Regions from separate parts of the Burkholderia crassaminum genome, predicted to be linked through region 1. Evidence: riboswitches for the same ligand, from Rfam matches in the RefSeq annotation. Region 1 holds a riboswitch; the other holds the start of a gene.
The links. Region 1 has a riboswitch for FMN ahead of ACPTTF_RS24300 (6,7-dimethyl-8-ribityllumazine synthase). Riboswitches for the same ligand answer to the same signal wherever they lie in the genome.

Region 1 (15,709 bases):
CCCCGGCGACGACGGCTCGGGCATCCTGCTCGGCCAGAGCGCAGGCGGCGCGGCGATCCACATGGACCAGGGCTTCGTCAGCCTGCCGTTCTACGCGCCCGAATCGCTGATCAGAGGGATCTTCGTGAACGCGCGCGGCCAGCGCTTCATCAACGAGGACGGCTATCACGGCCGCACGGGCCATCACGCGTTTCACCAGGCCGGCGACCGCATCTACCTGCTCGTCGACCAGGCGACGTACCGGGAGCCGCCCGCGATCGCGCGGATCGGCATCGCGGCGGCCGGCGAAACGTGGGAGGAAGTCGAACGCGACCTGCAGATGCCGGCCGGCACGCTGACGGCGACCGTCGACGTCTACAACCGCCATGCGGCCGAAGGCGCCGATCCGCTGTTCCACAAGGCGAAGAAATGGCTGCAGCCGCTGATCGAGCCGCCGTTCGTCGCGCTCGATTGCCGGATCGACTACGCGTTCTATCCGCACTTCACGCTCGGCGGGCTCGACACGCTGCCGACCGGGCAGGTGGTCGACGCGGCGCGTGCGCCGGTGGCGGGGCTCTATGCGGCCGGCCGCACGAGCTGCGGGCTGCCGCGCTGGGGCGCCGGGTACAGCTCGGGGCTGTCGCTGGCCGACGCGACGTTCTTCGGCCGGCAGGCCGGCCGTCACGCCGCGCGGGCGGGGTGCGACGCATTGCGCAGTGCCGCGTAGCGTAGCGTTGGCAGGGTGGAAATGAACGACGCCCCGGGCAATCGCATTGCCCGGGGCGTCGTCGTTTCAAGCGGCTAAGCAGCCCAGCAGCCCAGCAGCCCAGCAGCCCAGCAGCCCAGCAGCCCAGCAGCCCAGCGGCCCAGCAGCCCAGCGGCCCAGCAGCCCAGCAGCCAAGCAGCCAAGCAGCCCAGCAGCCCAGCAGCCAAGCGACCAAGCGACCAAGCGACCAAGCGACCAAGCGACCAAGCGACCAAGCGACCAAGCGACCAAGCGACCAAGCGACCAAGCGACCAAGCGACCAAGCGACCAAGCCGGCCACCCAGGTAACCGACCACCAGGCCCGCCCGCCGTCAGCCCAGGTCGAGCGCGTTCGTGAGATCGCCCGGCGGCGTCGCGCCGCGTGCGGCGAACGCCTTGTTGCGCGCGACCACGCCGTCGAGCGGCGCGAGTCCGTGCACGCGGCTGATGAAGCGCAGGATCGAGTTCGTGTCGTACAGCGTGTGATCGACGAAACCCTTCTTCGCGAACGGCGAGATCACGAGCGCCGGAATCCGTGAACCAGGGCCCCAGCGGTCGCCGACCGGCGGCGCGACGTGATCCCACCAGCCGCCGTTCTCGTCGTGCGTCATCACGATCACGGTGTTGTCCCATTGCGGCCCGCGCCGGATATGTTCGATCACGGTCGCGATGTGACGGTCGCCCGATTCGATGTCCGCGTAGCCCGCATGCATGTTCAGGTTGCCCTGCGGCTTGTAGAACGTGACGGCCGGCAGGCGGCCCGCGTCGATGTCCGCGATGAAGTGGTTCGTCGAAGGCTCGTCGCCGAGCCCTGCGTCGCGCAGGTGCTTGCTGCGCGCGTCGGTGCCCGGCGCATAGTTCACGAAGTAGTTGAACGGCTGGTGGTGGTACTGGAAATCCGGCACGGTGCCCGTGTCACGATGCTCGAGCGCGTACTGCCACGCGCCGCTGTACCACGCCCAGTCGACGTTCTTTTCCGACAGGCGGTCGCCGATCGTCGCATAGCCCTGCGGCGGCATCACGCGATGGTCGTCCGGATCGGCATACGCGGCGTTGCCCGGGTCGGGCGGCGGCACGTAGCTCGGCTGGTACGGCGGCGCCATCGTGTTCACGCCGTAGCCGTCGGGCGTCAGCGGGCCGTCGCCTGCGAACTTCGGCGGGCCGTCGAGCGCGGACGCGGGCGAATCGTCGGCGAGCTTCAGGCGCGTGCCGGCCGGATCGTCGCCTTCGACCTTCGAGAGCAGCTTCGCCGCGTGCGGATGCTTGTGCGCGTCCGGATACATCGGCGGTTGCGCGGAGATCAGGAACATGTGGTTCATCCACGACCCGCCGAACGCCGCCATGAAGAAGTTGTCGCACAGCGTGTATTGCCGCGCGAGATTCCACAGCCGCAGCGTGTCGGCCGAATTGCGGTAGTGGCCCATCACGAGGCCGCCCGAATCGGCCCACGCGGCGAACTGGTCGTTGCGGCCGCCCGCGATCTGCATCTGGTTCTGGTAGAAGCGGTGCCACAGGTCGCGCGTGATCACGCCGTTCGGCAGCGGCTTGCCCTGCGCGTCCGTAATCCGGAACGGCGCGTTCGGCAGCTTGTCGATGTCGCGCTCGGCGATCGCGTAGCGCTTGCCCTCCACTTCCTGCGCCTGCGGCACGAGCCCGCCCCAGATCTTCGGCAGCACGGGCAGCGGCGTCTTGCCGTCGCGATCGAGCTGCTGCGCGTGCGCGGGCTGCACCTCGCTCAGCGGATGTTGCACGCCGGGGAAATCGCCGTACAGGTTCGCGAAGCTGCGGTTTTCCGCATAGATCACGACGATGTGGCGCACGCGCTGGCGCAGCGCTTCGTCGATGCGCAGGTCGGCGGCGGAACGCGGCGCGCTGCCCGCCGTGGTTTCACAGCCGCTGAGTGCGACACCCGCACCGAGCGCGGCGAGGCCGCCGAGCACGCGGCGGCGGTCGGGGTCGGCGGGAAGGTCGTCGGGGCGATCGGGGGTGTCGTTCACGTCGTGGGTTCCTCGAATGGGCGGATGGACGGGGCGTGATGCGCTGCGGTGCCGCACAGGCTGCCGTGCCGCAGGAGCGAAAGCAACGGCCCGTGTTGCGTATCGGCGGGCGCGATGCGTCTGTCACAAAAATGTCACGAACGCGACTATAACGCGGCAACGGGGGCGGATGAAAGGTGTTTGTCGGACGATTCGAGTCGCGCCGAGGGCGATGCGCGACGCTCGCGCGCGAACTAGACTGGATTCAGGGGCGGCGCGTCGCGGCGCGCCGCCCGGGCGAGGATTGCCCGGCGGCGCCGGCCGACGGCGTTGTCGCGGCGCCATTGATGCGACGAAACGAGGCGATGAAGCGAGGCGACGATGGCACGCATGAATGCCCCTTCCGCATGGCTGCCGATGCCGCGCGCCGATTGCGCGCGTATCCGCGCACGTTCGCCGTGCCGCGCAGCGTAGCGTCGTGCGCACGTCCGGCCCGATGCCATGGACAAGAAATTCGACTACCCGGGATTGCTGATCGCGGCGGGCTTCTTCGTGCTGTTCGCCGCGCAGTTGCTGATGCTTCACCCGACGTCGGCGTCGATCGCGTACAGCGATTTCCACCAGCTCGTCGCCGCCCGGCTCGTCGATGATCTCGAAGTCGGCCCCGCATCGATCACGGGCACGCTGAAGATGCCGCAGGCCGGCACGATGCTGCCGGCGTCCGAAGCCGCGGCCGTGCAGCAGGCCGGGGCGCCGTGGCGGTTCACGACCAACCGCGTGAGCGACGAACACCTGACCGACACGCTGACCGCCGCCGGCATCCGCTATCACGGCGCGCCCGACACGAGCTGGATCGCCTCGCTCGCATCGTGGCTGCTGCCGCTCGTGCTGTTCGTGTTCATCTGGAACATGATGCTGCGCAGGCGCGGCGGGCTGCAGGATTTCACCGGGATGGGCAAGAGCCGCGCGCGCGTCTACGTGCAGCAGGAAACCGGCATCACGTTCGACGATATCGCGGGCATCGACGAAGCAAAGGCCGAGCTGCAGCAGCTCGTCGCGTTCCTGCGCAACCCCGACCGCTACCAGCGGCTCGGCGGCAAGATCCCGAAGGGCGTGCTCGTCGTCGGCGCGCCGGGCACGGGCAAGACGCTGCTCGCGCGCGCGGTGGCCGGCGAGGCGGCCGTGCCGTTCTTCTCGATCAGCGGTTCGGCGTTCGTCGAGATGTTCGTCGGCGTCGGCGCGGCGCGCGTGCGCGACCTGTTCGAGCAGGCGCAGCAGAAGGCGCCGTGCATCGTATTCGTCGACGAACTCGATGCGCTCGGCAAGGTGCGCGGCGTCGGCCCGATGTCGGGCAACGACGAACGCGAGCAGACGCTCAACCAGTTGCTCGTCGAGATGGACGGCTTCCAGGCGGGCTCCGGCGTGATCATCATGGCGGCGACGAACCGTCCCGAGATTCTCGATCCCGCGCTGCTGCGGCCGGGCCGCTTCGATCGCCACATCGCGATCGACCGGCCCGACGTGACCGGCCGCCGGCAGATCCTCGGCGTGCACGTGAAGCGCGTGAAGCTCGCGGCCGACGTCGATCTCGGCGAACTCGCGTCGCGCACGCCGGGCTTCGTCGGCGCGGATCTCGCGAACGTCGTCAACGAGGCCGCGCTGCATGCGGCCGAACTCGGCAAGCCGGCGATCGGCATGGCCGATTTCGACGAGGCGATCGATCGCGCGCTGACGGGCCTCGAGCGCAAGAGCCGCGTGATGAACGCGCAGGAGAAGCTGACCATCGCGTATCACGAAGCCGGCCATGCACTCGTCGCGGAAAGCCGCGCACATTGCGATCCGGTGAAGAAAGTGTCGATCATTCCGCGCGGCGTGGCCGCGCTCGGCTATACGCAGCAGGTGCCGACCGAGGATCGCTACGTGTTGCGCAGGAGCGAGCTGCTCGACCGCATCGATGCACTGCTCGGCGGCCGGGTTGCCGAAGAACTCGTGTTCGGCGACGTGTCGACGGGCGCGCAGAACGATCTCGAACGCGCGACCGCGATGGCGCGCCACATGGTCATGCAGTACGGGATGAGCGAGAAGATCGGGCTCGCGACGTTCGACGACGGCGATGCGCGCCAGGGTATCCCCGGCGCATGGCATGCGGGTGAAGGGCGCTGCAGCGAGCACACCGCACGGATGATCGACGACGAGGTGCGCACGCTGCTGACCGACGCGCATGCGCGGGTCGCGATGACGCTCGGCGAACGCCGCGATGCGCTCGAACGCATCGCGCGCCGGCTGCTGCAATGCGAGGTGCTCGAACGCGAAGCGCTGCAGGCGCTGATCGACGGGCGCGTCGAACCGTCGTCCGCAGCGCCGGCACCGGACGACGAAGCCGGTGCACGCGGCGGCGCGATCGAAACGGAGCACGCGTCCGCGGTCGAGCGCGATTTCGTCGCGTACGGGCCGCCACGCGAACCCGAGCGCTGAAGGTGCCGCGAACCTGCGAGCCGCGCGCGTCGATGCGACTGCGTGCCGGCATTCCTTTCCCCGTTGATCTCCGCGGAGTCGCCATGAGCGAGGCGCACGTATCGGTCGATGTCGCGCAGCAGGCGCGTTTCTGTTTCGAAGTGGCATTTGCCGGCACGACGCTGTCGCCGGTGCTCACCGACGAGCCACCGCCGCTCGGCGACGGACGCGGGCCGAACCCGATCCGGTTGCTGGCCGCGGCAGTCGCGACCTGTCTCGCGGCGAGCCTGCTGTTCGCACTGGAAAAGCAGCATGTCGATCCGCAGCCGATTGCCGCGCACATCGATGTCGACATGGTGCAGAACGAAGCAGGCAGGGTGCGCGTGGGCGCGATGTCGGTACGACTGTCGATCGGCAAGACGTGGGCCGATCTCGCGGCGGCGACGCGCGTGCTCAATCAGTTCGATGCGTATTGCGTGCTGACGGAGAGCCTGCGCGAAGGCATTCCGGTGTCGGTCGACCTGTGCGACGTAAGCGGCGCGGCGCTCGAATACGCGACGACGAACGCGTGAGCGCGCGTCAGGATTCGGTCGCGGCCGCGACTTCCGCCGCTTCGGCGAGCGCGTCGAGAAAGCGCGTGCGCCACCAGTGCACGTCGGTCTTGCGCACGATCGCCATCAGCGCCGCATGACGCTGGCGGCGTTCTTCGAGCGGCATCGTGAGCGCGCGCTGGATCGCCTGCGCCGTGCCTTGTGTGTCGTACGGATTGACGAGCAGTGCTGACTTCAGCTGCTCGGCCGCGCCGGCGAAACGTGACAGCACGAGCACGCCCGGATCGGCTGCGTCCTGCGCGGCGAGAAATTCCTTCGCGACGAGGTTCATCCCGTCGCGCAGCGGCGTGACGAGCGCGACGCGGCTCGCGCGATAGAGGCCCGGCAAGCGCTTGCGCGCAACGGTGCGGTGAATGTAGCGCATCGGCATCCATTCGAGTTCGCCGTAGTCGCCGTTGATCGCGCCGCACAGGCTGTCCATCTCGCGCCGCAGGTCGTCGTATGCGCCGAGATCCTCGCGGCTCGGCGCGGCGATCTGGATCAGCGTCGCACGGTCGCGGTTCTCCGGATATTGCTCGAGCAACTGGCGGAACGCATGCACGCGCTGCGGCAGCCCCTTCGTGTAGTCGAGCCGGTCGACCCCGACCAGGAGCTGACGCCGTGAATACTCGTCGCGCATCCGTTCGAACATGTCGAGCCCGTCGCGATCGCGCGCGAGCGATTCGAACTCGTCGACGTTGATGCCGATCGGGAAGGCGCCGGCCGACAACGTGCGGCCGAACGCGCGCAGGCGGCCGTCGGGCAGCCGCGCGGCACCGGCTTCCGCTTCGACGTAATGCTCGAAGTGGAGAAGATCCGACTCGGTCTGGAAGCCGACGAGATCGTAGGCGAACAGCGAGCGCATCAGCCATTCGTGTTCCGGGATCGCGGCCATGATCGGCGGCGGCGGCATCGGGATGTGCAGGAAGAAACCGATCGGATTCGTACAGCCCATCGCGCGCAACTCGGCGGCGAGCGGAATCAGCTGGTAGTCGTGGACCCAGATGGTGTCGTCGGGCCGCAACAGCGTGCGCAGCTTGCGCGCGAACAGCTGGTTCACGCGCCGGTAGCCGTCGGCGAAGCGACGGTCGAACTGCGCGAGATCGAGCCGGTAGTGAAACACCGGCCACAGCACGTTGTTCGAATAACCGAGGTAGTAAGCGTCGTAATCCTGCGGGTCGAGATCGATCGTCGCGAGCTGGATACCGCCGACGTTCTGGATCTGCACGTCGTCGCCATGCGTGGGCTGATCGTCGCCGCCGCGCAGCCTCCCGCTCCAGCCGAACCAGACGCCGCCGGATTCCTGCAGGCTGTCTTTCACGGCAACGGCGAGCCCGCCGGCCGCGGCTTTACGGGGATCTGCAATGCGATTGGATACGACGACGAGTCGGCTCACTAGCTCTCCTGACGATTGTTGGGGGAAAGGTTCGTGCGGCCGTGGCGCGAGAAGCAGACGCCGCCATCGGCACGCGGTGTGCGAAGCGATGGGGCCGCAATGCGATCGGACGGGAGTCAGGGCACGCGATTCGCCGTCCGAACGGGGAGTGCTTTTTTAAGCATACTCGTCATTCGTTCGTTTTAAAAGTCTGCATCGGTGAGCGATGCGCGTGCGAATGCAGCGTGATCTCCATGTCGTCGGTGTGGCAACGCACGATACATGGCCGGGATCGAAACTTGCGCGATGGTGCAAACGCAGCATGCGCCATGCCATGCGGAGGAGGCGGCATCAAACGCGATCGTCCGTGACGACGCGCATTGCCGGACACGCGCGCGATGCCGTGCCGGTCGGTAGAAACGACCGTCGATGATGCGGCCATGCCGACGTGCGAGCTACATGCACGCGTGCCGCGCACGCGCGACGCGAATCGGAGCGGCGCGACGTCGCGCGTGCGAACCGGCCGCGCCCGACGGCGACGATGCACAGCCGCACCGCGTGCCGCGTGCGGCCGCGCATCGCGCGGTACGCGCAAGCGTGACGCTGGCAGACCGGCGAGACAGCGTGCGCACCGTCGTCTCCTTGCGGTGTCCGTTACGCGGTGGCCGGTTGCCAGTGATGCATGGCGGGCTCTTGCGCGTACGCGCCCGACGACGTCACGTGCGTGCCGGACGGCATCCGGAACGCGGCGACCGTTTCGGACAGCTCGCGGCCTTGTGCCTCGAGCGACTTCGACGCGGCTGCGGCCTGCTCGACGAGCGCCGCGTTCTGCTGGGTCGTCTCGTCCATCTGCGTGATCGTCAGGTTCACCTGGTCGATGCCGCGGCTCTGCTCGGCCGACGCGGCCGCGATCTCGCCCATGATGTCCGTCACGCGCGCGACGGCCTGCGTGACGTCCGACATCGTCTTGCCGGCTTCGCCGGCGAGCGCCGAGCCGTCGCGGATCGTCTGCACCGACGCGGAGATCAGTTCCTTGATCTCCTTCGCCGCTGTAGACGAGCGCTGCGCGAGACTGCGCACCTCGCTCGCCACGACCGCGAAACCGCGCCCCTGTTCGCCCGCCCGCGCCGCTTCGACGGCCGCATTCAGCGCGAGGATGTTGGTCTGGAACGCGATGCCTTCGATGATGCCCGTGATGTCGGCGATCTTCGACGAGCTGTGGCCGATCTCCGTCATCGTGTCGACCACACGGCCGACCACCGAGCTGCCGCGATGCGCGACATCCGACGCGTTCGCGGCGAGCGTGCTCGCCTGTTGCGCGTTCTCGGCATTCAGCCGCACCGTCGACGTGAATTCCTCCATCGTCGCGGCGGTTTCCTGCAGCGACGCGGCCTGTTCCTCGGTGCGCTGGCTCAGGTCGAGGTTGCCCGATGCGATCTCGCCGACCGCATGCGCGATGCTGTTCGACGAATCGCGCACGCGGCCGACGATGCCGATCAACCGCTCGTTCATCGTTCGCAGCGCTTCGAGCAGATCGCGCGTCTCGTCGTTGCCGCTCACGTCGATGCGGCTGCCGAGATCGCCGTTCGCGACCGTACGCGCGACGTCCACGGCCGAGCCGATCGGCACCGTGATCTTGCGCGTCAGCCACAGGCCACCGCAGGCCGCGATCGCGACCGCGATCAGGCAGATGCCGGCCAGCAGGTTGCGCTCCATCGCATAGCGATCCGCGAATTGCTGGGCGATCGCGAGTTCGCGTTCATGCGTATAGGACGCGTACGCGTCGGTCGCGCGCACCAGTTGCGCGAGCAGCGGGCGGCAGTTGTCGTCGATGTCGGCGGTCGCCTCGTCTTTCTTGCCGGCCTGCGCGAGCCCGACGATGCGCAGCGCGACAGGCCCGTAGCTGGCTTCGATGCGCACGATGTCGGCCACCAGTTCGCGCGCGCGATCGGAGGTGTCAGTCGCGTTCGCCATCATGTCCTTGAGCTTCGCAAGATGCTCCTGCACGTCCTTGTGCGCCTGGTTCACCTCGGCCAGTTCGAGCTCGAGGTCGGACGGTTTGGTCACGAGCACGAGGTTGCGCGCGGCGATCGCGCGCCGGTCGACTGCGGTGCGGATCTGCGCGGACAGGGTCGCCCGCGCGCTGATGCCATTCATGTAGCGGGAAAACTCGGCATTCGTATCGGATAGCGCCTTGAGTGCCATGCCCGACACGATCACGACGATCGCGGAGAGCAGGCCGAAGCCGCCAAGGAGTTTTGTTTTGATGCTTATTCTGGCGATTTTCACAGTGTGCCTCTGTGCTTGTGGTTGGCGAATTGAAATTATTGTTGGACCAGATACGGGCTCGTGCCGGCTTTAACGGGTATACCGGATGATTCTTTACCCGTTGAAAACCCTGATATTAGTTTTTTTATCGCTGAAACCTTGTCGGGCGGGCGCTCTTGATTTCAACCGAAAAAACGCCGGAGCGCCCGTGATTAAAAGGTTTATACGTGGAATTTGAAACCGGTTTTATTGGTTGAAACAAAAACAGTCTTTTTGCTAATAATCGTCTGATGAATTTGTTTCGATTTATGGGTGAATAAGGGAATTTCGTTGCGATCTAATTGGGGAGGGAACCGATACGTATCGTCGGTGTGTGCCGCGCGATTGGCGGTAATGGCCGATAAACGGAAATGCGGTGCGGAGTGGAGGCGCCGCAGAGCAGCCCGCGGCGGGCGCCGCGGGCCATGAGAGGGTCAGAACGTGGTGCGCAACCCGGCCATCACGCTGCGGCCGCCTTCCGGCGCGAAGCCGCGCACGACCGAGGTCGAATAGCGGATTTCCTGGTTCGTCAGGTTGTCACCGCGCAGGTATGCGAGCCAGTGCGTCGGACCCATGCGGAACTTGTAGGTCAGCATCACGCCGAGCGACGTGTAGCCGTCCGTCGAAGCGTCGTTGTCGGGCACGCGATGCTGCGACCACGCATGCGTGACCTGTGCGCGCGCGCCGAACGGGCCGTAGCCGTAGTCGGCTGCGAGCGTCGCGCGCAGCGGCGCGATGCGCGGCAGCGGCTGGCCCGTGTCGACGTTGCGCGCATGCGTATAGTCGGCCGTCAGTTCCAGGTCGACGGTATGGCCGCGCCGCGCGAAGGCGCGCCACTTGCCGTCCAGCTCGATGCCGTAGAACTCGGCGCGCACGCCACGGTAGATCGCCTCGTTGAGCGAGCCGTCGGTACCGGGCGCGACCGGTTCGCCGTCGTCGTTCACCACGCGGCCCGTGTTGTACTCGGCCAGGTAGTTCGAGAAGCGGTTGTAGAACACGCCGACGCTGCCGCGATTCGGGCCGCTCGCGTAGCGCAGCGACAGGTCGGTCGACACCGCTTTTTCCTTCGACGCGTTCGGGTTGCCGATCAGGAACTGGCCGGTCGCATCGTGCGGGCCGTTCGAATACAGCTCGTAGAAGGTCGGCGCGCGTTCGGTGTACGCGACGTTGGCCGCCACCGACCACACGGGCGTCAGCGAGAACAGTGCGCCGGCCGACAGGCTGCCCGCGTTGAATTCGCGCGGCTGCGCACTCGCGAATTTCTCGACGCCGGCCGGATCGGGATCGACCTTCACGTGCTCGAAACGGCCGCCGAGGCTCAGCTTGAGCGCCGGGACGACCTGCCATTCCTCGAGGCCGAACAGCGCGACGCTGTTCGTGCGCGTGGACGGCACGAGCATCTCGTCGCCCAGCGCGGAGAACGTGTTCTGGCCGAACTGCACGCCGATCGCGCCTTCGAACGGGCCGATCTTGCGATGGGTTGCCTCGATGCGCGCCTCGTAGCCGCGATTGCGGAAGGTGGTGGCGGTTTCGCCGTTGTCGACTTCCTTGTGGCGATAGTCGGTGTACGCGAAGTCGAATTTCAGCTTCGTGAACGGCCCGCTCAGGTTACGTACCTCGGACGCGAGCGCGAGGCGTTCCTGGCGCATCCGCAGCCGCACGTCGCTCTCCGCGACGGAGCCGTAGTTCGATTCGTAGCCGCTGTAGGACAGGCCCGCGAAGCCGTCCGCCCACGTGTACGACGCGCCGAGCGCGCCGCCGTGCACGCGGCCGTCGCTGTTCGGCACGTTGCCGTACGGCTGCGGCGTGTCGGGGCCGTCGATCGCGCGTTGCGCGCCGCTGCGTGCGTAGCCGGGAATCCGCAGCTTGCTCGTTTCGCGGTCGAACGCGTCGACGTGGAACGCGAAGCGGCCGTTGCCGCCTTCGACTTGCGCGGCGCCCGCGCGCACGGAATTCGCGCCGCCGTAGCGCGCGTCGAGCGCACCCGTCACGCCTTCGATCGCTTCGCGCGGAATCCGGTTGTCGATCGTGTTGACGACGCCGCCCACCGCGTTGCCGCCATACAGCAGCGCGGCCGGCCCGCGCACGATCTCGACGCGTTCGATCGACAGCGGATCCTGCGGCACCGCATGGTCGTACGACAGCGACGACGCGTCGTAGGCCGCGACGCCGTTCTGCAGCAGCCGGATCCGGTCGCCGTCCATCCCGCGGATGATCGGGCGGCCGACCATCGGCCCGTAGGTAGTGGTCGACACGCCGGGCAGCCCGTTCAGCGTTTCGCCGAGCGAATCGGCCTGGCGGCGCGTCAGCGCATCGCCGGAAAGCTGGACGGTCGGCGCGATCAGGTCGCTGTCGCCGAGCGGGTTCGCGGTCACGAAGATCGGTGCGAGCGGCGTGGCCGGCGGCGTGCCGGATACGGCAGGCGTATCCGCCTGTGCGTGTGCGACGGCGGCGAACAGCATCAGCGAAAGGGACGAGAGCGGGCGAAGCGGTAGACGAGGGAGGTCGCGCATGGTCGGTGAATCGGTTGGAATCGGATCGGATAACGAGCGATGCGGGTCACGGCTGGATACGATATATTGTTGCGTCTGCGACGCGTAGTGACCCGTTGGAACATGGCTCGGCGAGGCTCGCCCGCCCGGAGTGGAACGGCGTCAGGCGGACGAGCACGTGAAATGATATGTTATATCATTTCAAATTCCAAGCCGGATGGCAGGAAGTCGTAGGTTTTCCGTCGGATGGGTGAAAAGGCTGCTGGACAGGAGGCCGGACACCCGGGGGCACGTTGAGTGCATGAAGTGGGCGGGTGACATCGAAGACCTGCACGACGCGAGTGTGATAGATTTCCGGCGCGGCCAATGTGCCGCGAACGTTCTCAGGGCGGGGTGAAATTCCCCACCGGCGGTAATCGCGCGATTGATTGCGTGTAGCCCGCGAGCGCTTGCCGACACGCATGTGCACGGCAAGGTCAGCAGACCCGGTTTGATTCCGGGGCCGACGGTCAAAGTCCGGATGAGAGAGAGCGGGGTTCGTTGCGTACGCAAGGTACGCGGCTTCTCCCTGTGCGCCCATTCAACTCACACAGGACCCATCGATGACCCAACTTGCTTCCCCCTCCCAAACTGCCGCGCCGCGTATCGCTTTTGTCCAGTCATGCTGGCACAAGGAGATCGTCGACCAGTGCCGAAACGCGTTTGTCGGCGGACTCGTCAACGCGAACCTGAGCCAGGCGGATTGCGATTTCTTCGAAGTGGCAGGCGCTTTCGAAATTCCGCTGCATGCCAAACTGCTCGCGAAAACCGGCAAATACGCGGCCATCGCGTGCGCCGGCCTGGTCGTCGACGGCGGTATCTATCGCCATGACTTCGTCGCGCAAGCGGTGATTTCCGGTCTCATGCAGGTGCAGCTCGAAACCGGCGTGGTGGTGCTATCGGCGGTTCTGACGCCGCATCATTTCCACGGGGCCGAGCATGTCGCGTTCTTCCACGACCACTTCCTCGTGAAAGGCGCGGAACTCGCGCATGCATGCGTCGATACGATCGGCAAGGTCGCCGCGCTGAAAGCCGAACCCGTAGTCGCCGCGATACCGCAGGCTGCCTGACGCATCAGTGTGTGCGTGCCGCCGCGTCGATTGCGCGGCGGCACGTACGCCAGTTTGTGCGGGGAACTCGCGAAGGCGGCAGCGACACGGCATTTCCGCCCTTGCTCAGCGCTCCGCAGGAAACCGCTCCTGCAGCGCGTGCAGCCAGCGCGCGACGGTATCGAGTTCATCGTCGGAAAACCCGTCGCACAGCTTGCCGTTCAGCTCGCGCAGCAGCACGCGCGCCCGCTTGAGCGCCGCGTGACCGTCGTCGGTCAGGTACAACCGCGTCGCGCGGCCGTCGTCCGAATCGGCGTGACGCGTAATGAGGCCGGCTTTCTCCATCCGGTCGGCGAGCCCCGTCATCGCGGACGGCGCAAGCTGCAGCGCGGCGCCGACTTCGCCGATCAGCGCACCGTCCTGTTTCGCGAGACAGAACAGCACGCCGGCCTGCGCTGCGCTCGCGCGGGTCTCGGTCTCCGCCTTGCGGTCGATCCAGCGCTGCACGCGCCGCTGGCCGATGTTCAACATGAAAAACAGTCGTCGGTCTTCGCTCAAGCTGGGTTCCCGGCTGCAATGGAAAGGGAGGGACGTCCCGCGGTTCGCGGCGTGTCGAGTGCCTGCGCGAGCCAGTCGGCCACGTCGGGCCACAGCACGGTACCGGGGCGGCTGCGGAAGAAGCCCATGTGCCCGACCGGGCCGCTGCCCGCCGCATGCGGATCGATCTGACGGCGTTCGACCGCCGCGCGGGTCAGATAGCTTACCAGCAGCCCGATGGCAGCCGGGTTCGCCCACGGGTCGTCGTCGAAGCCGAGCACAAGGATCGGCAACTGCTGTTTCGCGTAACGCTCGGCCGCGCCGAGTGTCGGATCATCGAAAAAATAGTGCGGCAGCGTCGTCCAGCGGCCCCATTCGCGGAACACGCCGGCCGGCATGTCTTCGCCGAGTCCGAGGCGCTTGCCGGGCACGTAGCCGAGCAGCGCCGACATCAGCGGGCCGAACACACGCAGGATCAGCCGCACCTTCAGGCGTTCGGCCGCCTGCGTGATCAGTCGCGTGCTGGCCGCATGCGTGGCGACGAGCACGGCCGCGCGCAGGTGCGGCGTAGCGGCCGACAACCCGATCGCATGCCCGCCGACGCTATGCCCGACCGCCAGCAGCGGCAACCCTTCATAGGCCTGCCGTGCCCACGCGGTCGCGGCGCCCACGTCGAGTTCCATCCAGTCGCGCATGCGGGCCTGCAGCGCGCCCAGGCGCGCGGGCCGCGACGTGCCGATGCCGCGATAGTTGTAGGTGAGCGCCGCGAAGCCGCGTTCGGTCAGGAACCGCGCGAAGCCCGCATACAGCCGCTCCGGCACGGCCGTCGCAGGATGGATCAGCACCAGCGCGCGCGGCGCTGCGTCCGGCGTCCACAGCGTGCCGTGCAGTGCGTAGCCGTCGGCGGCGGAAAACTCGATGGGTTGGGAGGTCATGGCCGTCCTCGTTCCGGGTCGTTATTTCGTATGCGAAATATAGTGCGTAATTTATTTCGCGCACGAAATATCTGTCGAGGATTCATTCGAACCGGGTTGGCGGGAGGGCAGCAGGCGACATCCGGCGACATCGACCCGGTCATAAAATATTTGCATCTTTACATAGAAGAATATTGCGTTTGTTTCATAGATCGGATCGACGTATCTTCACCGGTTCCATCCGTTCCGCCGGCCGCCGTGCAGGGCGGACCACGAGGCGCCGCCATCGCGCGGCCGCCCGCCAACCTTCCGGGAGATCACGTTGCTGAGCCGAATCGTCACGGCACTCTTGCTGGCGCTTGCCGCGCAGCCAGGCATGGCCAAAGACACCGTCACGCTGCGCGTCGGTGAACAGAACTACTTCAACATCCAGGCGTCGATGGAGGCGTCCGGCGTGCTGAAGGACCTGCCTTACACGATCGAATGGAAGCATTTCCAGGCCGCCGCGCCCGTTGCCGAGAGCCTGAACGGCAACGCGATCGATGTCGGCTTCCTCGGCGATTCCGCGTTGCTCACGCTGGCCGCGCGCGGTGCGCCGGTGAAGGTGGTCGCGGTGTCGCGCCAGAGCCTCGACGGCGTCGCGATTCTCGTCCCCAAGAATTCGCCGGTGCGCACCCTGGCCGACCTGCAGGGCAAGACCATCGCCGTATGGCGCGGCGCGTGGAGCCAGCAGCTCGTGCTGCGCGCGCTCGAACACGCCGGCCTGCGCGCGGATTCAGTCAAGTACGCGTACCTGATGCCGATCGATGCGACCAACGCGCTCGCGAACGGCTCGGTCGATGCCGTGTCGCTGTGGGAGCCGTTCGTCAGCACGCTGGCGTTGCGGCAGGGCGCACGGCCCGTGACGACCGCGCAGGGGCTGATGCCGGCGCTGAGCTTCGTCGCCGCGAACGAGCAGGCTGCAGCGGGCAAGCGCGCCGAGATCACCGATTTCCTGCGGCGCGTGGTTGCCGCGCGCCAGTGGGTCGACAGCCATCCGCGCGAGTACGCGGACCTGTGGGCGAAGCGCGCGAAGCTCGAACCGGATGTCGCGTACCGCTGGCTCAACAACGCGAAGCAGCGCGTGGGCCCGGTCGACGAGACGGCAGCGAAGGACGCGCAGAACACGGCCGATTTCCTGCACAAGGCCGGCGTGATTCCGGCTGCGTACGACACGTCGAAGCTGCTCGACCGCTCGTATGCGGGCGCGTTC
Region 2 (15,709 bases), on a different replicon from region 1:
CGAGGCGCGCGCTCGCGGCAGCCGGCGTGAGGTTCAGCTTGCGCCCGGCGGCGGACAGGCTGCCCAGTTCGGCCGCCTCGACGAACAGCCGGATATCGCCCAGTCGATCCATGCGATTTTCCAGAAATATTTGAAAATGGTTCAAACGCCACGCCAATTATCAAATATCGACGTCTTCGGGACAATGCGCACATCCTGCCTTTTGTGCGGTGCGGCACCGACCGGGCGCCGCGCCCGCCGCCTTCCGGAGAACGTCATGCCCCTTCCGTTACTGGCGCTCGCGATCAGCGCCTTCGCCATCGGTACCACCGAGTTCATCATCATGGGCCTGCTGCCCGAAGTGGCGCACGACCTGGCCGTGTCGCTGCCGTCGGCTGGCCTGCTGGTCACGGGCTACGCGCTCGGTGTCGCGGCCGGCGCGCCGCTGCTCGCGGTGCTGACAAGCCGCATGCCGCGCAAGGCCGCGCTGCTGCTGCTGATGGCGATCTTCATCGTCGGCAACGTGCTGTGCGCGACCGCGTCCGGCTACGCGATGCTGATGGTCGCGCGCGTCGTCACGTCGTTCGCGCATGGGTCGTTCTTCGGGATCGGCGCGGTGGTCGCCGCGTCGCTCGTGCCGGCCGACAAGCGCGCGAGCGCGATCGCGCTGATGTTCACGGGGCTCACGCTGTCGAATGTGCTCGGCGTGCCGTTCGGCACGTTCGTCGGGCAGTTGCTCGGCTGGCGTGCGTCGTTCTGGATCGTCGCCGCGCTCGGCGTGCTGGCGCTCGGCGGCGTCGCCGCGCTCGTGCCGAACCGCCACGACGGCGGGCCGGTCGGCCTCGGTCACGAAGTACGGGTGTTGAAGGAGCCGCAGGTGTGGCTCGCGCTGTTGATGACCGTGCTCGGCTTCGGTGGCGTGTTCGTCGTGTTCACGTACATCGCGCCGATTCTCGAGACCGTGTCGGGTTTCTCGCCGCGCTCGGTCGCGCTGATCCTCGTGCTGTTCGGCGCAGGGCTGACGATCGGCAACACGCTCGGCGGCAAGTTCGCCGACCGTGCGCTGATGCCGTCGCTGATCGTGATCCTCGTCGCGCTGATGGCCGTGATGGCCGTGTTCGCGAAGACGAGCCACCTGCCGGTCGCGGCCGCCGTCACCGTGTTCGTGTGGGGGATCGCCGCGTTCGCGACGGTGCCGCCGCTGCAGGCGCGCATGGTCGAGAAGGCCGCGAGCGCACCGCATCTCGCGTCGACGCTCAATATCGGCGCGTTCAACGTCGGCAATGCGGGCGGTGCGTGGCTCGGCGGTCTTGCGCTGGAACACGGCCTCGCGCTCGATGCGCTGCCGTGGGTCGCGGTCGCGGTGACGTTCGCGGCGCTCGTCGTCACGTGGTTCGCGATGCGGCTCGACGCGCGTGGGCCGGCACGCGGTGCGGCGCCGGCGGCGCAATGAGCGAGCCCGGCGCGACGCGATAGCGGCAGGAAAGGGCGCGCGAGAAACGCATTCCTCCGCGATGCTGATAACGGTGTGAAGATAACTTCGTTTGCCGGTGCAAGGCCGGGTGATAGCGTCTCGATACGCGCCGTTGCTGGCGCAACCCGATTCCGATCCCGGCTTACCCCATCGCAGGGCTGCACAGCGGCCCGGAGGCAATGCTATGTCTTCATCCCTGGCGCTAGTGCGCGACGTGTCTTCCTTCGAGTCCGGTAACGCCGCCGATGCGCGGGCGTCCGCGTCGCTCGACGTTCTCGAGCAGGTCGTCGGCGTGAACCTCGCGCGGTTGCGTGCCGAGCGGCAATTGTCGCTCGATGCGCTCGCGCGGCTGTCCGGCGTGTCGCGCGCGATGCTCGCGCAGATCGAGTCGGCACGCAGCGTGCCGTCCATCAAGGTGCTCTGCAAGATCGCCGCGGCGCTGAAGGTATCGGTCGCTGCTTTCCTGCGCCGCCATGCAGTGAACGGCTTCGAGCATCTGGCGGCCGAGCGCGCGTCGCGCGTCGTCAGTTCGAATGGCCGCTTCTCGGCGCGCGCGCTTTACCCGGAGGGCGAGCCGGCCGCGGCCGAGTTCCACGAGCTGCGGATTGCACCGTTGCATACGGAGCCCGGCGCACGCCGCGCGCCCGGCACGACGGTCAACCTCGTCGTCAGCGAGGGTACGCTGGAACTCAGCGTGCATGACCGCCGCCAGTTGCTCGCGACCGGCGACGCGATCGTGTTCGACGCCGACCAGCCGTACAGCCTGCGCAACCCGGGCGACAGCGAAGCGCGCGCGTTTCGCGTGACGGTGAGCCCCGAGGTGCCGCCGCGCTGGCTCGTGCCCGACGCGGCGCATGCGGCGCACGCAGCGCACGCGGCCGGCTGATCAGGCCGCACGGCGCGGGTGCGTTCCCGTCGTTAGGGCGAGATCGCGGGCCGTCCGTCGGCCGTTTGGACGATGCCGTTAGACGGGGTCGTCAGTAAGGTTTTAAGTGTGGTTCGCTGCGCCGCGCGCGCAGCTGTTGTATGCTTGGCCCGCCGCTGATGGGGTTGTCCCGTCCGGCAATCAGTGCGTCTTCAGGGCGGGGCGAAATTCCCCACCGGCGGTAGGCTGGCGTAAGCCGGCGAGCCCGCGAGCGCCCGCGCATCCGCGCGGGGTCAGCAGATCTGGTCGAATGCCAGAGCCGACGGTCACAGTCCGGATGAGAGAAGATGTGCAGATAGTCATGTCCGCCAGGGCCGCTTCGCCATGCGTGCGAAGCGGGTTGTCGTTCTGTCTGTTTGCAATGCCCTGAAACGTTTTTCGCCCTAATCGTATTTGCGAGGAGCGTTTCACATGTCCTTGATGTCCGTTTCGTCGGCACCTGCCGACGCCTTTGCCGATCTCCCGCTGCTGGATTCCGAACCGGTGCCGCCGCGCATCGCCGCCGCGCTCGATGCGATGCGTGCAGGCCGTGCGGTCGTGCTGCAGGATGACCACGACCGCGAGAACGAAGCCGACCTGATCGTTGCCGCCGAGCGCATCACGCCCGAGACGATGGCGCTGCTGATCCGCGAGTGCAGCGGCATCGTGTGCCTGTGCCTGACCGACGACACGGTGCGCGCGCTCGAGCTGCCGCCGATGGTGCAGACCAACGAGAGCCGCAACGGTACTGCGTTCACCGTCTCGATCGAGGCACGCGAAGGCGTGCATACGGGCGTATCGGCGGCCGATCGCGTGACGACGATCCGCGCGGCGATCGCCGAAGGGGCGAAGCCGCACGACATCGTGCGCCCCGGCCACGTGTTTCCGTTGCGTGCGCAACCGGGCGGCGTGCTGGCACGCCGCGGTCACACCGAAGGCACGGTCGACCTGTCGATCCTCGCGGGCCTGAAGCCGGCCGGCGTGCTGTGCGAGCTGATGAATCCGGACGGCACGATGACGCGCGGCGACGATGTCGAGCGTTTCGCGCAACAGCACGGGCTGCCGATGCTGACGATTGCGGAACTCGTCGAGTTTCGCGAGGCGCTGGCTGCCGCACGCGAGCGCTGCTGCGAACCGGCCTGAGTGACGGGAAAGGGGAAGGCGGGCGCGTTCGCGCGCCCGTGGCACGGCGTGCGTGAACCCGCACACGCCGGATGGGCCCGATCAGCCTGATCGGGCCGGAACAACCGTCAGGACTGTACGTCCCCGAATTCGCCGCGCATGCCGGCTTCGACGAACGCCGGCAGTTCGTCCATCTTGCGCATGATCCGCGTGATGCCCATCGCGCGCAGCGCGTCCGCGTAGTTGTCGGGGATGTGGCTCGCGCCGACGAATGCGATCGTCTTCATGCCCGCCGCACGCGCGGCATTCAGCCCCGATACGCTATCTTCGACGACGATGCAGCGCTCCGGCGCGACGCCGAGCGTTTGCGCCGCATGCAGGTAGACGTCGGGGTAGGGCTTCGGCCGCGCCACCTGCTCGGAGCTGAACACGCGATCGCCGAAGATCTCGGTGAGCGATGCGCGCTTCAGCGAGCTACGCACGCGCACGAGCCGGCTGTTCGACACGACGGCCGCCGGCAGGCTCACCTTCAGCAGCGCGTCGCGCACGCCGGTGATCGGCGCGAGCGATTGCGCCAGCGCGGTCTCGATGTTGTGCTCGATGGTCTCGATGAAGTTCGCGGGCATCTCGATCCCGAAACGGGATTCGATCCCGGCGAGGAAGCGCGACGTCTGCTGGCCGAACGCCGACTTCGCGGCGGCTTCGAAATCGAGATTCGGGAACGTGGCGGACAGCGTATCGAGCAGCACGCGGTCGGCGATGACTTCGCTGTCGACGAGCACGCCGTCGCAGTCGCAGATGAGGTGATCGAGCATGGTGGTGAAGAAGCGGGATGTCGGCGACGCAGATCAATTCGCCATCATACGTGCTTTCATGTGCATGCCGCGCGACGCTTCGGCAAATTTTCCCGATGCGGCCGCGCGCTCGCCGCGTTTCGTCCAGGTGTGCTGCCGATCGTCCGGCGGCGGCGCGCTTGCAGGTTCGCCACCGCCTGCCACCGGTTGTGTCAAAGCTCGATCACGCGCCCCGTTTTCCACGACGTCATTGCGGCCTCGGCGAGTTCGAGCGCGGCGAGCCCGTCGTCGATCGTCGTCCGCACCGGCGTGCCGTCGCGCAGCGCGTCGACGAAGTGCGCGATCTCGGCCGCGTAAGCATGCCGATAGCGCTCGAGGAAGAACGGCTCCGGCACGTCCGTCGCGATGCCGCCCGCGAGCCACGCGCTCACCTCGGTCGGCCGCACGTTGCCGGCCTGCAGCATCCCGTTGCTGCCGAGCAGCTCGAAACGCTGGTCGTAGCCGTAGGCGGCGCGCCGCGACGTGTTGATCTGGCACAGCAGCCCGCGCCGCGTGCGGATCGTCACGGCGGTCGAATCGAGGTCGCCTGCGTCGCGCACGGCCGGATCGGTCAGGCAACTGCCGGTCGCGTGCAGCGTCTGCGCTTCGTCGCCGAGGATCCAGCGGAACACGTCGAAGTCGTGGATCAGCATGTCCTTGAAGATGCCGCCCGAGCTGCGGATGTAGTCGACGGGCGGCGCGCCCGGGTCGCGGCTCGTGACGACCAGCATTTCAGGCGCGCCGATCTCGCCGCACTCGACGCGCGCCTTCAGCGCCGCAAACGTCGGGTCGAAGCGGCGCTGGAAGCCGATCATGCAGGTCACGCCGCTGCGCCGGACGACGTCCGCGCAGGCACGCGAGCGCTCGACGCTCAGGTCGACGGGCTTCTCGCAGAACACGGCCTTGCCTGCGCTCGCCGCTGCGACGATCAGGTCCGCATGCGTGTCGGTGCTCGATGCGATCACCACGGCCCGGACGGCCGGATCGCCGAGCGCGCGCTCGACGTCGGCTACTTGCGCGCCGTGAGCGCGGGCCAGCGCGTCGACCGACGGCGCATGGCGGTCGACCACGTACTTGAGCTGCGCACCGGGATGGCGCGCGAGATTCGCCGCGTGGATCTTGCCGATTCGTCCCGCGCCGAACAATGCGAATTCGATCATTCCGTTCTCCTGTTGATTGCGTGGTGTTCCGCCGGCACGCGGCTCGAGTCGGCCGCGCACCGTGGCGGCGGTCATTGATCCGCCAGTTCGCCGCGCACGTAGTCGATGCTTGCCCGCAACCGCGCCTCGATGTCGCCGGCTTCGGCGATTTCGCTCGCGAACGGCTCGAACGAGAGCGCGCCGCGGTAGCCGCGAGCGAGCAGTTCGCGCAGTTGCCGGATATTGCCGAGCCGGTCGGCGCCGCCGACCAGCACGCGATGGCCGTCGCGCATCCGGTCGACCGGCAGGTCGTCTTCCTCGACGCCCGAGATGTGCACGAGGCCCGTCAGGTTCGGAAAGAAGATGTCTTCGCCCGACAGGTGGTGGTGGAACGTGTCGTGCACGAGCCGGAACACCTGCTCGCCCGCCGCGTCGTAGATGCCTTTCACCGCGTCCGACTTGCGGCGCAGCGCGCATTCCTCGAAGCCGAGCGGCTCGATGAAGCCGAGCAGGCCGCGCGCTTCGAGGATCGGCGCGAGCGCCTTCAGCGCCGTCACGAGATCCGCGTGGCGCACGTCCGCGGCGCGCGTGTCGCCGCGGCTGTTGGTCGGGCACAGCACCAACGCTCGTGCGCCGCATTGCGCCGCATAGTCGGCCAGTTCGGTCGCCTCGTTCGCGCGCTCGGCGTTCCATTGCTCGAAGCGCTGCAGCGCGTTGATCGTCAGGATCGTCACGCCACCCGCTTCGGCCGTCGCGCGCACGGTGGCGGCCGGCGTGCCGTCGTCGATCTCGACGCCGTCGAGATCGTTGCGGATCTCGATCGTGTCGACGCCGAGGCGCTTGCACAGCGCGACATAGCGGTCGAGCGGCAAGCGCGGTGCGCTCATCCGGTTCAGCGAAAAATGGAAGGCTTGCGTCATCGTTCCGTCCTTGGGTCTCGAGTGGGGGGCTGGGTCCGGATCAGGTGCCGGCGCGCGCGATGTCGGCGGCCGGCCGGTTCGCCGGCGGTGCGGCGAGGGCACGCCACGTGTCGCGCAGCCATTGCGCGCACGCGACGTTGTTGTCGAAGATCGAATAGCGCGCGCCGCCGCCGTAGTCGGGAAACGGGATGAACTCGCAGCTGACCTGTTCGATGCGCGCCGGCTGGACGTGGGCCTGTGTGTGCAGCAACTGCCGAAGCGCGGCCTTCCACGTATCGAGTGCCGCCGCGCGCCATGCGCCGTGATAGGCGCCCGACGCGGGGGCGACGAACGGATACTGGATGCCGCGCCCGGGCCTGCCGTCGACGCGGCGCATCCACGGGTTGTCTGGATTGTTCGGCATCACGCTGCGCGCATGCGCATGCCGGACCCAGCCGCGTGCGATCCAGCCGGTGTAGATGGCGTCGGGCGACGCAGGGTCGAGCATCCGTCGGCCGCCGTCGACGGCATCGCGCAGGCCCGATGCATCGAGTTCGGCGCGATTGCCGATCTTGAACAGCAAGTGCGAATGATCGAGCGTGATCCGGAACGGCACGCCGGCCTGTTCGACATGCTGCGCGACGCGTGCGATGCGCGTGAAATCCTCGCTCCACATGTCGACGTGCACTTCGAGGCTCGGCAGGCAGCCGGCCGGCTCGCCGCGTTCATAAGTGCGCAGGTAGAAATCGGCGACCTCGCGGTCGGACAGCGGATGGCCGTCCGCGTGATGCGCGTACAGCTGGCAGTTGAGCACCGTGCTGCCGAAGCGCGCGCCCGCAGCGACGATCTCGGCGACGTGCGCTTCGTCACGTCCTGCGCACCAGATGCCGCCGATCACGCGAATCGGCAGTGCATGGCGTTCGACCAGCGCGAAATACGGCGACAGGTCTTCGCCGCGCGCCGGATTCTTTTCGACGTAGTCGAATACGCCGGCGTCGGCAACCAACCGGAAGCGTGCGGCGGGATCGGGCGACGGCAGGCCGTCGTGTTCGAGCACGCCGTCGAGGTTCACGCCGATGAGGATCGGTTCGGCCATCGTCTCCTGTCCGTCGTTGTCATGGGATTGGCTGCCCAATGTACGGATGCGCGGCGCGGGCTGCATGACAAACGTTGACGAAAAATCGCCAATGCGGCGGTCGATTTTTTCGCAACGCGCATGCGGTGCGACGGGCGGTGCAACAGACCGTGCACCAAGCGGTGGAATTCAGGCCGGCAGGTAGGCGCTCGTCCTCACGTTGGCCGGGCAGAACACACGAAATTCGACCGGGTCGGCCGGCGGAGGCTGTTCGACGATCCCGCACGCGTGCAGCACGTGCTGCAGTGCGGAAATCACCTGGCCGTCCGGATCCTGGTCGATCGCGAGATCCATCGCGCCGGCTTCGATGAAGGTACGGTGCAGGTCGATCATCTCGTGGCCGATCCACACGACGCGGCCGGTGGCGCCGGCCCGGCGCAATGCCGCCTCGATGCCGGCCGAGCCGGCGCCGCTGTTGTAGATCGCGACCACGTCGTCGTGCGTCTGCAGCGCCTTCGTTACGGCCCGGTAGCAGCGGTCGTCCTGGTCGAGCGTCTCGACCGGCTCGTCGTCGCAGCGAACGGCGGCGAACGCTTCGGCGAGCTGGTCGCGGCAGCCGGCCATCCGGTCCGCATGCGCGCGGTAGCCCATGCGCCCGCCGAGCAGCAGCACGCGCCCCGGGCGTGCCGCCAGGCGGCCGATGTAATAGCCGGCCGTGCGTCCGGCCCGGTAGTTGTCGATGCCCGCGAAGTGCACGCGGTCGATGCCGCCGATGTCGGTGACCATCGTGACGACGGTCTCGCCGCGCGCGATCGCGCCGGCCAGCGCGTTGCGCACGCGGGCCGTGTCGCGCGCCGTGACGATCAGCGCCGCGCGCCGGTAGGCGGGCCGCTCGATCAGCGCGGCGGCGCGCTCGTCGTCGGCGGCGGGCAGGATCGTCCGGTGCACGATCACGCGCCGGTCGAGCATCTGCAACGAACGCTGCAGCGCCAGCTGCAGCCGCCGGAAGAATGCCGCGTCGGTATCCGGCAGCAGCACGTCGACGTGGATCAGCCCGTGCCGCGTGTCGGGCAGCTGGCGCGGCACGCCGAGCTGCCGTGCGGCCGCCACCACGCGTTCGCGCGCGTGCGCCGAGACGCTGCCGCGCTCGTTCAGCACGCGGTCGACGGTGGTCGTGCTGACGCCGGCGAGCGCCGCGATCTCGTCGAAGCGCGCGGTGCGCTTGCGCCAGCGCGGCCCGGATTCGCCTGCCATGGTTGTCTCCATCGTGGTGTCGCCATCGAGACGTGGCGATGCGAGGAACGCTAAAGCGATGGCGAAATTTCGTCAACGTTTCGATTGAGCGGGGGAGGCCACGGGCCTAATTTTGATTCCATGCCGAAGCGCTTGCCGCGCTTCCTACGTACAAGGAATCAAGGAGACGCACGTGGTTCATCTCGACGACCAGACGCAAGACCGCACGGCGGCGCGCCGTCAGGCATACCGGATGATCGGCGGCGCCGGCGAGCGCGCGCACGCGGCCGGGCTCGTCAACGCCGAGTGGTACCGATGCCCGGTGCCGCGGCCGTTGATGAAGCAGCTGATGCAGCGCGGCGACGCGCGCGCGATCCGCGACACGCTGATCTGGTACGCGGCGATCGCGATCAGCGGCGTGCTCGCGTGGCTGGCGTGGCGCGCGCATTCGGCATGGGCGATCCCCGCGTTCTTCGTGTACGGCACGCTCTACTGCAGCCCGGCCGACTCGCGCTGGCACGAATGCGGGCATGGCACCGCGTTCCGCACGCGCTGGATGAACGACGTGCTGTACCAGGTCGCGTCGTTCCAGGTGTTCCGCCGCGCGACGGTGTGGCGCTGGAGCCATGCGCGCCATCACACCGATACGCTGGTGGTCGGGCGCGATCCGGAAATCGCCGCGCCGAAGCCGACCGACTGGCGCTCGCTCGCGCTGAACGTCGTCGCGTTGAAGCATGTGGCCGGCGAGCTGCGCAAGATGATCGCGATCGCCTTCACCGGCCAGCTCGACGACGAGGAGCGTACCTACGTGCCCGAATCGGAACGGCCGAAGGTCGTGCGCGAAGCGCGCATCCATCTCGCTGCCCATGCCATCGTGGTCGGTGCGTCGCTCTATTGGCACACGATCCTGCCGCTCCTCTACGTCGGCCTGCCGAGCCTCTACGGCGCGTGGCTGTACCTGTATTTCGGCCTCACGCAGCATGCGGGCATGCCCGAGAACGTGCTCGATCACCGGCGCAACTGCCGGACCGTGATGATGAATCCCGTGTTCCGCTTCCTGTACTGGAACATGAACTATCACGTCGAGCACCACATGTTCCCGATGGTGCCGTTCCACGCGCTGCCGAAGCTGCACGAGGCCGTGAAGGCCGACATGCCGCCGCCGTATCGCAGCACGCTGGCCGCGTATGCCGAGATCGTGCCGGCGCTGGTCCGGCAGACGCGCGACCCGACCGATTACGTCGTGCGGCCCGTGCCGGATGGCGCGCGTGCGTGACCGACATCGAACCTTCCAACCCAGGAGACACGCAACATGACGCAATGGATCGACACCGGCGCGCTCGACGACATCGACGACGAAGACGTCGCGCGCTTCGACCATGCCGGCCACACCTACGCGATCTACCGCATCGACGGCGAAGTCTATGCGAGCGACGGCCTGTGCACGCACGAGCACGTGCATCTCGCGGACGGGCTCGTGATCGACCACGTGATCGAATGCCCGAAACACAACGGGCGTTTCGACGTACGCGACGGCCGACCGCTGTCCGCCCCCGCCTGCGAGAAGCTGCGCACGTATCGCGCGAAGATCGAAGACGGCCGCATCCTGATCGAGGTGTGACGCGATGACGAACGACCGGGTGATGGCGATCGTCGGCGCGGGCCACGCGGGCGGCCGCGCGGCCCAGGTGCTGCGCGAGTCCGGCTGGGATGGTCGGATCGTGCTGATCGGCGCTGAGGCGCACCTGCCGTACGAGCGGCCGCCGTTGTCGAAGGGCGTGCTGACCGGCGAGCGCAGCGCGGCGCAGTGCCGGTTGCGCGATCCGGCGGCGTGGGCGGCCGATCGCATCGAGCCGGTCGTCGCGACGGTCGAGCGCATCGATTCGTACGCACGCGAAGTGCGCGTGTCAGGCGCTCGCGTGTTCGGCTACGACGCGTTGCTGCTCGCGACCGGCGGCCGCGCGCGCCGCCTGGCGATTCCGGGCGCGACGCTCGACGGCGTGTTGGCATTGCGCACGCTCGACGACGCGGCGGCGCTCGGCACGCGGCTCGTGCCCGATGCGCGGGTCGTGCTGATCGGAGGCGGCTTCATCGGACTCGAAGTCGCGGCGTCGGCGCGACTGCGCGGCTGCCGCGTGACGGTGCTCGATGCGGCGTCGCGTCTGCTCGGGCGCGCGGTGCCGGAGGCGATCGCGGCGCGCGTGCATGCGCTTCACGAACAGCAGGGCGTGGCCATTCGCGTGAACCGGAAGCCGCTTGCGATCGAGCGCACGGCGGGCGGCGCGCTGGCCGTCGTGCTCGACGACGGCGACACGCTGATCGCCGACACGGTCGTCGCCGGCATCGGTATCGAACCGGCCGACGAGCTGGCGCGCGATGCGGGCCTCGCAGTCGAGCGCGGCATCGTCGTGAACGCGCGGCTCGAGACGTCGGCGCGCGGCATCTACGCGGCCGGCGACGTCGCGGTGTTCCCGAGTGCGATGTCGGGGCAGCCCGTCAGGCAGGAGACGTGGCACTGCGCGGAGACCCAGGCGCGCATCGCCGCGCGCAACATGCTCGGCGCCGACGAGCCGTATCGCGAGATGCCGTGGTTCTGGTCGGATCAATACGACGCGCAGTTGCAGGTGGCTGGAGAGCCGGCGCTCGGCGAGCGATCGGTCGCGCGCGTGCTCGGCGACGACGCGGAAATCCATTTCCATTTCGATGCCGGTGCGCGGCTCGTCGCCGCGAGCGGCTTCGGCCGCGCGTCAGGGTTCGTCAAGGAAATGCGCGTGGCGAGAATGCTGGTCGAGCGCGGGATCGACGTGAGCCCGGCAGCCGTGGCGGATACGGGCGTGAAGCTGAAGTCGCTGGTGTCGGCCGGGGGCGGCCGATAGCGCAAACGAAGCGGCGGGGGAGCGAAGGAAGGAGCGCGAAGCGCGCGGCGATGGACGCCGCGCGTCTCGGTCAAGCTGCGATCAGGCCATCGCGTGCAGGTGCAGGTACAGGCCGGCCGCCGCGGCGCCGCCCAGCAGCGGGCCGACGACGGGCACCCACGCATAGCGCCAGTCGCTGTCGCGCTTGCCGGGGATCGGCAGCAGCGCGTGCATGATGCGCGGCGACAGGTCGCGCGCGGGGCTCATCGCATAGCCGGTTGCGCCGCCCAACGAGATGCCGATACCGAGCACCAGCAGGCCGACGGGCAGTGCGTCGAGCGCGCCGAGGCCGACCTGCGGCGACGCGAGGTACAGCACGCCGAGGATCAGCACGAACGTGCAGATCGCTTCGGTCAGCAGGTTGTGCGTGACGCTGCGGATTGCGGGCGCCGTGCAGAACACCGCGAGCTTGAGGTCCGGATTGGTCTCTTTCGCGAAGTGCTGCCGATAGGCGAGCCACACGAGCAGCGAACCGGCCATGCCGCCGAGCATCTGCGCGAGGATGTAGCCGCCGACCTTCGACCACGCGAACTTGCCGGCGAGCGCGAGACTGATCGTCACGACCGGGTTCAGGTGCGCGCCGCTGAACGGCGCGGTCACGTAGACGGCGACGAATACGGCCATCGCCCAACCCCACACGATCACGATCAGGTCGGCGCCGTTGCCCTTGGTCTTGGCGAGCAGCACGTTAGCGACCGCACCGTTGCCGAGCAGCATGAGGATCGCGGCGCCGATGAATTCTGCAATATAAGGTGACATGGTTGTCTCTCGTATGTCACGGCGGACTCGCGCGTTGCGCGGTCCGCCAGTGTTGTTGTATTTCGTAGGGAGTGCTGCCGGTTACTGCGTGTCGTCGGCCCACGCCTTCGCGGCGCGTACCGCACGCTGCCAGCCGGCCATGCAGCTTTCGACCTGCTCCTTCTGCATCGACGGCGAGAAGCGGCGATCGAGCTGCCACTGGTCGCGCACTTCGTCGAGGTTCTTCCAGTAGCCGATCGCGAGGCCCGCGAGGTAGGCCGCGCCGAGCGCGGTCGTCTCGGTGATCTGCGGACGCACCGCATCGACGCCGAGCAGGTCCGCCTGGAACTGCATCAGCAGGTCGTTCGCGCTCGCGCCGCCGTCGACACGCAGCTCGCCGATGCTGATGCCCGAATCGGCTTCCATCGCGGCCAGCACGTCGAGCGACTGGTACGCGATCGAATCGAGCGCCGCCCGTGCGAGGTGTGCGGAGGTCGTGCCGCGCGTGACGCCGAACACCGAGCCGCGCGCCCGTGCGTTCCAGTGCGGTGCGCCGAGGCCGGCGAACGCGGGCACCAGGTAGACGCCGTCGGTGTGCGGCACGCTCGCGGCGAGCGCTTCGATTTCAGCGGCCGACTTGATGATGCCGACGCCGTCGCGCAGCCACTGCACCACCGCGCCCGCGATGAAGATGCTGCCTTCCAGCGCGTACTGCACGTTGTCGCCGATCTGCCAGGCGATCGTCGTGACGAGGTTGTTCTTCGATTCGATCGGCTTGTCGCCGGTGTTCATCATCAGGAAGCAGCCGGTGCCGTAGGTGTTCTTCACCATGCCCGACGTCGTGCACATCTGGCCGAACAGGGCGGCCTGCTGGTCGCCGGCGATGCCCGCGAGCGGGATCTTCGACGCGAACACGGTGGTCTTCGTGTGGCCGTAGATTTCCGACGATGCCTTCACTTCCGGCAGCATGCTGCGCGGGATGTCGAGCAGCTCGAGCAGTTCGTTGTCCCACTCGCGCGTGTGGATGTTGAACAGCATCGTGCGCGACGCGTTCGTCACGTCGGTCACGTGCAGTTCGTGCTTCGTGAAGTTCCACACGAGCCAGCTGTCGACGGTGCCGAACGCGAGCTTGCCCTGCCTGGCCTTCTCGCGTGCGCCGGGCACGTTGTCGAGGATCCAGCGGATCTTGGTCCCTGAGAAGTACGAATCGATCGGCAGGCCGGTCTTCGCGCGCACCTTCGCTTCGAGGCCCTGTGCTTTCAGCGAGTCGCAGAAGTCGGCCGTGCGGCGATCCTGCCAGACGATCGCGTTGTAGACGGGCTGGCCCGTCTCGCGATCCCAGACGATCGTGGTTTCACGCTGGTTGGTGATGCCGATCGCGGCGATCGACGTGCCGTTCAGGCCCGTGCGCGTGACGGCTTCGGCGGCGACGCCGGCTTGCGTCGACCAGATTTCCTGCGGGTCGTGCTCGACCCAGCCGGGTTGCGGGTAGATCTGCTCGAATTCCTTCTGGGCGATCGATACGATATTGCCCTGGCGATCGAACAGCATCGCGCGGGAACTCGTGGTGCCCTGGTCAAGCGCGAGGATGTACTGATCCTGCATGTCTCTCATCTCCATCCGTGGATTTGGCTTAGTTGTGATGCGCGCCGCATGTGGAGCGGCGCGTCGGTAAGTCAACGTCGGTACGGCAACTGCAACTGCATTCGGATCAGGCGTGCGGCGCGTGCGCGGCGGCGAACCACGCGTCGACGGCGGCCGTCACCGCGTCGAGCGAGCCCGGCGTGACGTGCAGGCCGAGCTTCGAGCGGCGCCACAGCACGTCCTGCGCGCAGGTCGCCCATTCGGCGTCGCGCAGGTAACGCAGTTCGGCATCGTGGATGCCCGGTGCGATTTCGGTGCCGAGATCGGCGAGCGACTTCGCACCGTCGATCACGCGCTCCGCACGCGTGCCGTACGCACGTGCATAGCGGCGGGCGAGCGCGGCGGGCAGCCACGGGTGGCGTTTCGCGAACGCGGCGGCGAACACGTCGAACTTCGCGTTCGCGATGTCGCCGCCCGGCAGCGCGACGCCGGCCGTCCAGGTTTTCCCGTCGCGGCCGAGCGCGCGGCACAGCATGTCGCCGGCTTCTTCCGCGAGCTTGCGGAACGTCGTGATCTTGCCGCCGAACACCGACAGCAGCGGGGCGCCCGCGCCGTCGTCCAGCTCGAGGCGGTAGTCGCGCGTGACGGCCGATGCGTTCGCGGCGTTCTCGTCTTCCAGCAGCGGGCGCACGCCCGAGTAGGTCCAGTGCACGTCGGCCGGCGAGATCTTGCGCTTGAAGTAGCGGTTGATCGAATCGCACAGGTACTGCGTTTCGTCGCGATCGATCGCAACCTTCGCGGGATCGTTCGTGTATTCGACGTCGGTCGTGCCGATCAGCGTGAAATCGTGTTCGTACGGAATCGCGAAGATGATCCGCTTGTCCGGGTTCTGGAAGATGTACGCGTGATCGTGATCGAACAGGCGGCGCGTGACGATGTGGCTGCCCTTCACGAGCCGCACGCTGTGATGCGCGCCGCGGCCGAGCGCGCCGTGCAGCAGTTCGCCGACCCACGGGCCGGCCGCGTTCGCGATCGCGCGCGCATGCACGACGCGGATCGAACCGTCGGCGTGCTGCAGCCGCGCTTCCCATTCGTCGCCGCGACGTTCGGCGGATACCAGCTTCGTGCGCGTCAGGATCTCGGCGCCGCGCTCCTTCGCATCCATCGCGTTCAGCACGACGAGGCGCGCGTCGTCGACCCAGCCGTCCGAATACACGAAGCCGCGCTTGATCGAATCGATCAGCGGCGCACCGGCCGCATGGCGGCGCATGTCGATGCCGCGCGAGCCGGGCAGCAGTTCGCGTTTCGCGAGGTGATCGTAGAGGAACAGGCCGATACGGATCAGCCAGGCCGGACGCAGGTTCGGCATGTGCGGCATCACGAAGCGCAGCGGCCCCATGATGTGCGGCGCCGCGCGCAGCAGCGTCTCGCGCTCCTGCAGCGCCTTGCGCACGAGCCCGAACTCGTTGTACTCGAGGTAGCGCAGGCCGCCGTGAATCAGCTTCGTGCTGCACGACGACGTGTGCGACGCGAGATCGTCCTGCTCGCAGAGCATGACCGACAGGCCGCGGCCGGCCGCATCGCGCGCGATGCCCGCGCCGTTGATGCCGCCGCCGACGACGAGCAGATCGTAGCGATTCGGTTGGGTCACCTGCTGTCCTTATCGTCTGAGGGAAATGGTTGAACAGAAAATGTTCGAATTCGAAATTTAACGAACGAAATCGAAAAAGTAAAGTTCGATAAAGCGGGGCCAGTAGCGCGCCGTGCGATCCCGGACGATACTGACGGAATCGACCGTTTCGCGAGGTGAATCA

Region 2: another riboswitch for FMN. It lies ahead of ribB (3,4-dihydroxy-2-butanone-4-phosphate synthase); the one in region 1 lies ahead of ACPTTF_RS24300 (6,7-dimethyl-8-ribityllumazine synthase).

Annotation. Positions count from the first base shown of each region.
Region 1 covers NZ_OZ183800.1:1,598,227-1,613,935, forward strand. The annotation lists gene ACPTTF_RS24265 (FAD-dependent oxidoreductase) at 1-706, shown strand, start outside; gene ACPTTF_RS24270 (acid phosphatase) at 1,057-2,721, opposite strand; gene ftsH (ATP-dependent zinc metalloprotease FtsH) at 3,202-5,175, shown strand; gene ACPTTF_RS24280 (OsmC family protein) at 5,259-5,726, shown strand; gene otsA (alpha,alpha-trehalose-phosphate synthase (UDP-forming)) at 5,734-7,140, opposite strand; gene ACPTTF_RS24290 (methyl-accepting chemotaxis protein) at 7,774-9,408, opposite strand; gene ACPTTF_RS24295 (TonB-dependent receptor) at 9,861-11,939, opposite strand; FMN riboswitch at 12,294-12,454, shown strand; gene ACPTTF_RS24300 (6,7-dimethyl-8-ribityllumazine synthase) at 12,521-13,027, shown strand; gene ACPTTF_RS24305 (MarR family winged helix-turn-helix transcriptional regulator) at 13,133-13,564, opposite strand; gene ACPTTF_RS24310 (serine aminopeptidase domain-containing protein) at 13,561-14,478, opposite strand; gene ACPTTF_RS24315 (ABC transporter substrate-binding protein) at 14,834-15,709, shown strand, end outside.
Region 2 covers NZ_OZ183799.1:3,144,817-3,160,525, reverse strand. The annotation lists gene ACPTTF_RS14675 (LysR family transcriptional regulator) at 1-112, opposite strand, end outside; gene ACPTTF_RS14670 (MFS transporter) at 257-1,432, shown strand; gene ACPTTF_RS14665 (helix-turn-helix domain-containing protein) at 1,638-2,339, shown strand; FMN riboswitch at 2,523-2,671, shown strand; gene ribB (3,4-dihydroxy-2-butanone-4-phosphate synthase) at 2,790-3,500, shown strand; gene ACPTTF_RS14655 (HAD family hydrolase) at 3,608-4,294, opposite strand; gene iolG (inositol 2-dehydrogenase) at 4,486-5,472, opposite strand; gene ACPTTF_RS14645 (TIM barrel protein) at 5,544-6,371, opposite strand; gene ACPTTF_RS14640 (xylose isomerase) at 6,412-7,446, opposite strand; gene ACPTTF_RS14635 (LacI family DNA-binding transcriptional regulator) at 7,615-8,679, opposite strand; gene ACPTTF_RS14630 (fatty acid desaturase family protein) at 8,912-9,934, shown strand; gene ACPTTF_RS14625 (non-heme iron oxygenase ferredoxin subunit) at 9,971-10,279, shown strand; gene ACPTTF_RS14620 (NAD(P)/FAD-dependent oxidoreductase) at 10,284-11,534, shown strand; gene ACPTTF_RS14615 (MIP/aquaporin family protein) at 11,616-12,332, opposite strand; gene glpK (glycerol kinase GlpK) at 12,414-13,916, opposite strand; gene glpD (glycerol-3-phosphate dehydrogenase) at 14,023-15,546, opposite strand; gene ACPTTF_RS14600 (hypothetical protein) at 15,709-15,709, shown strand, end outside.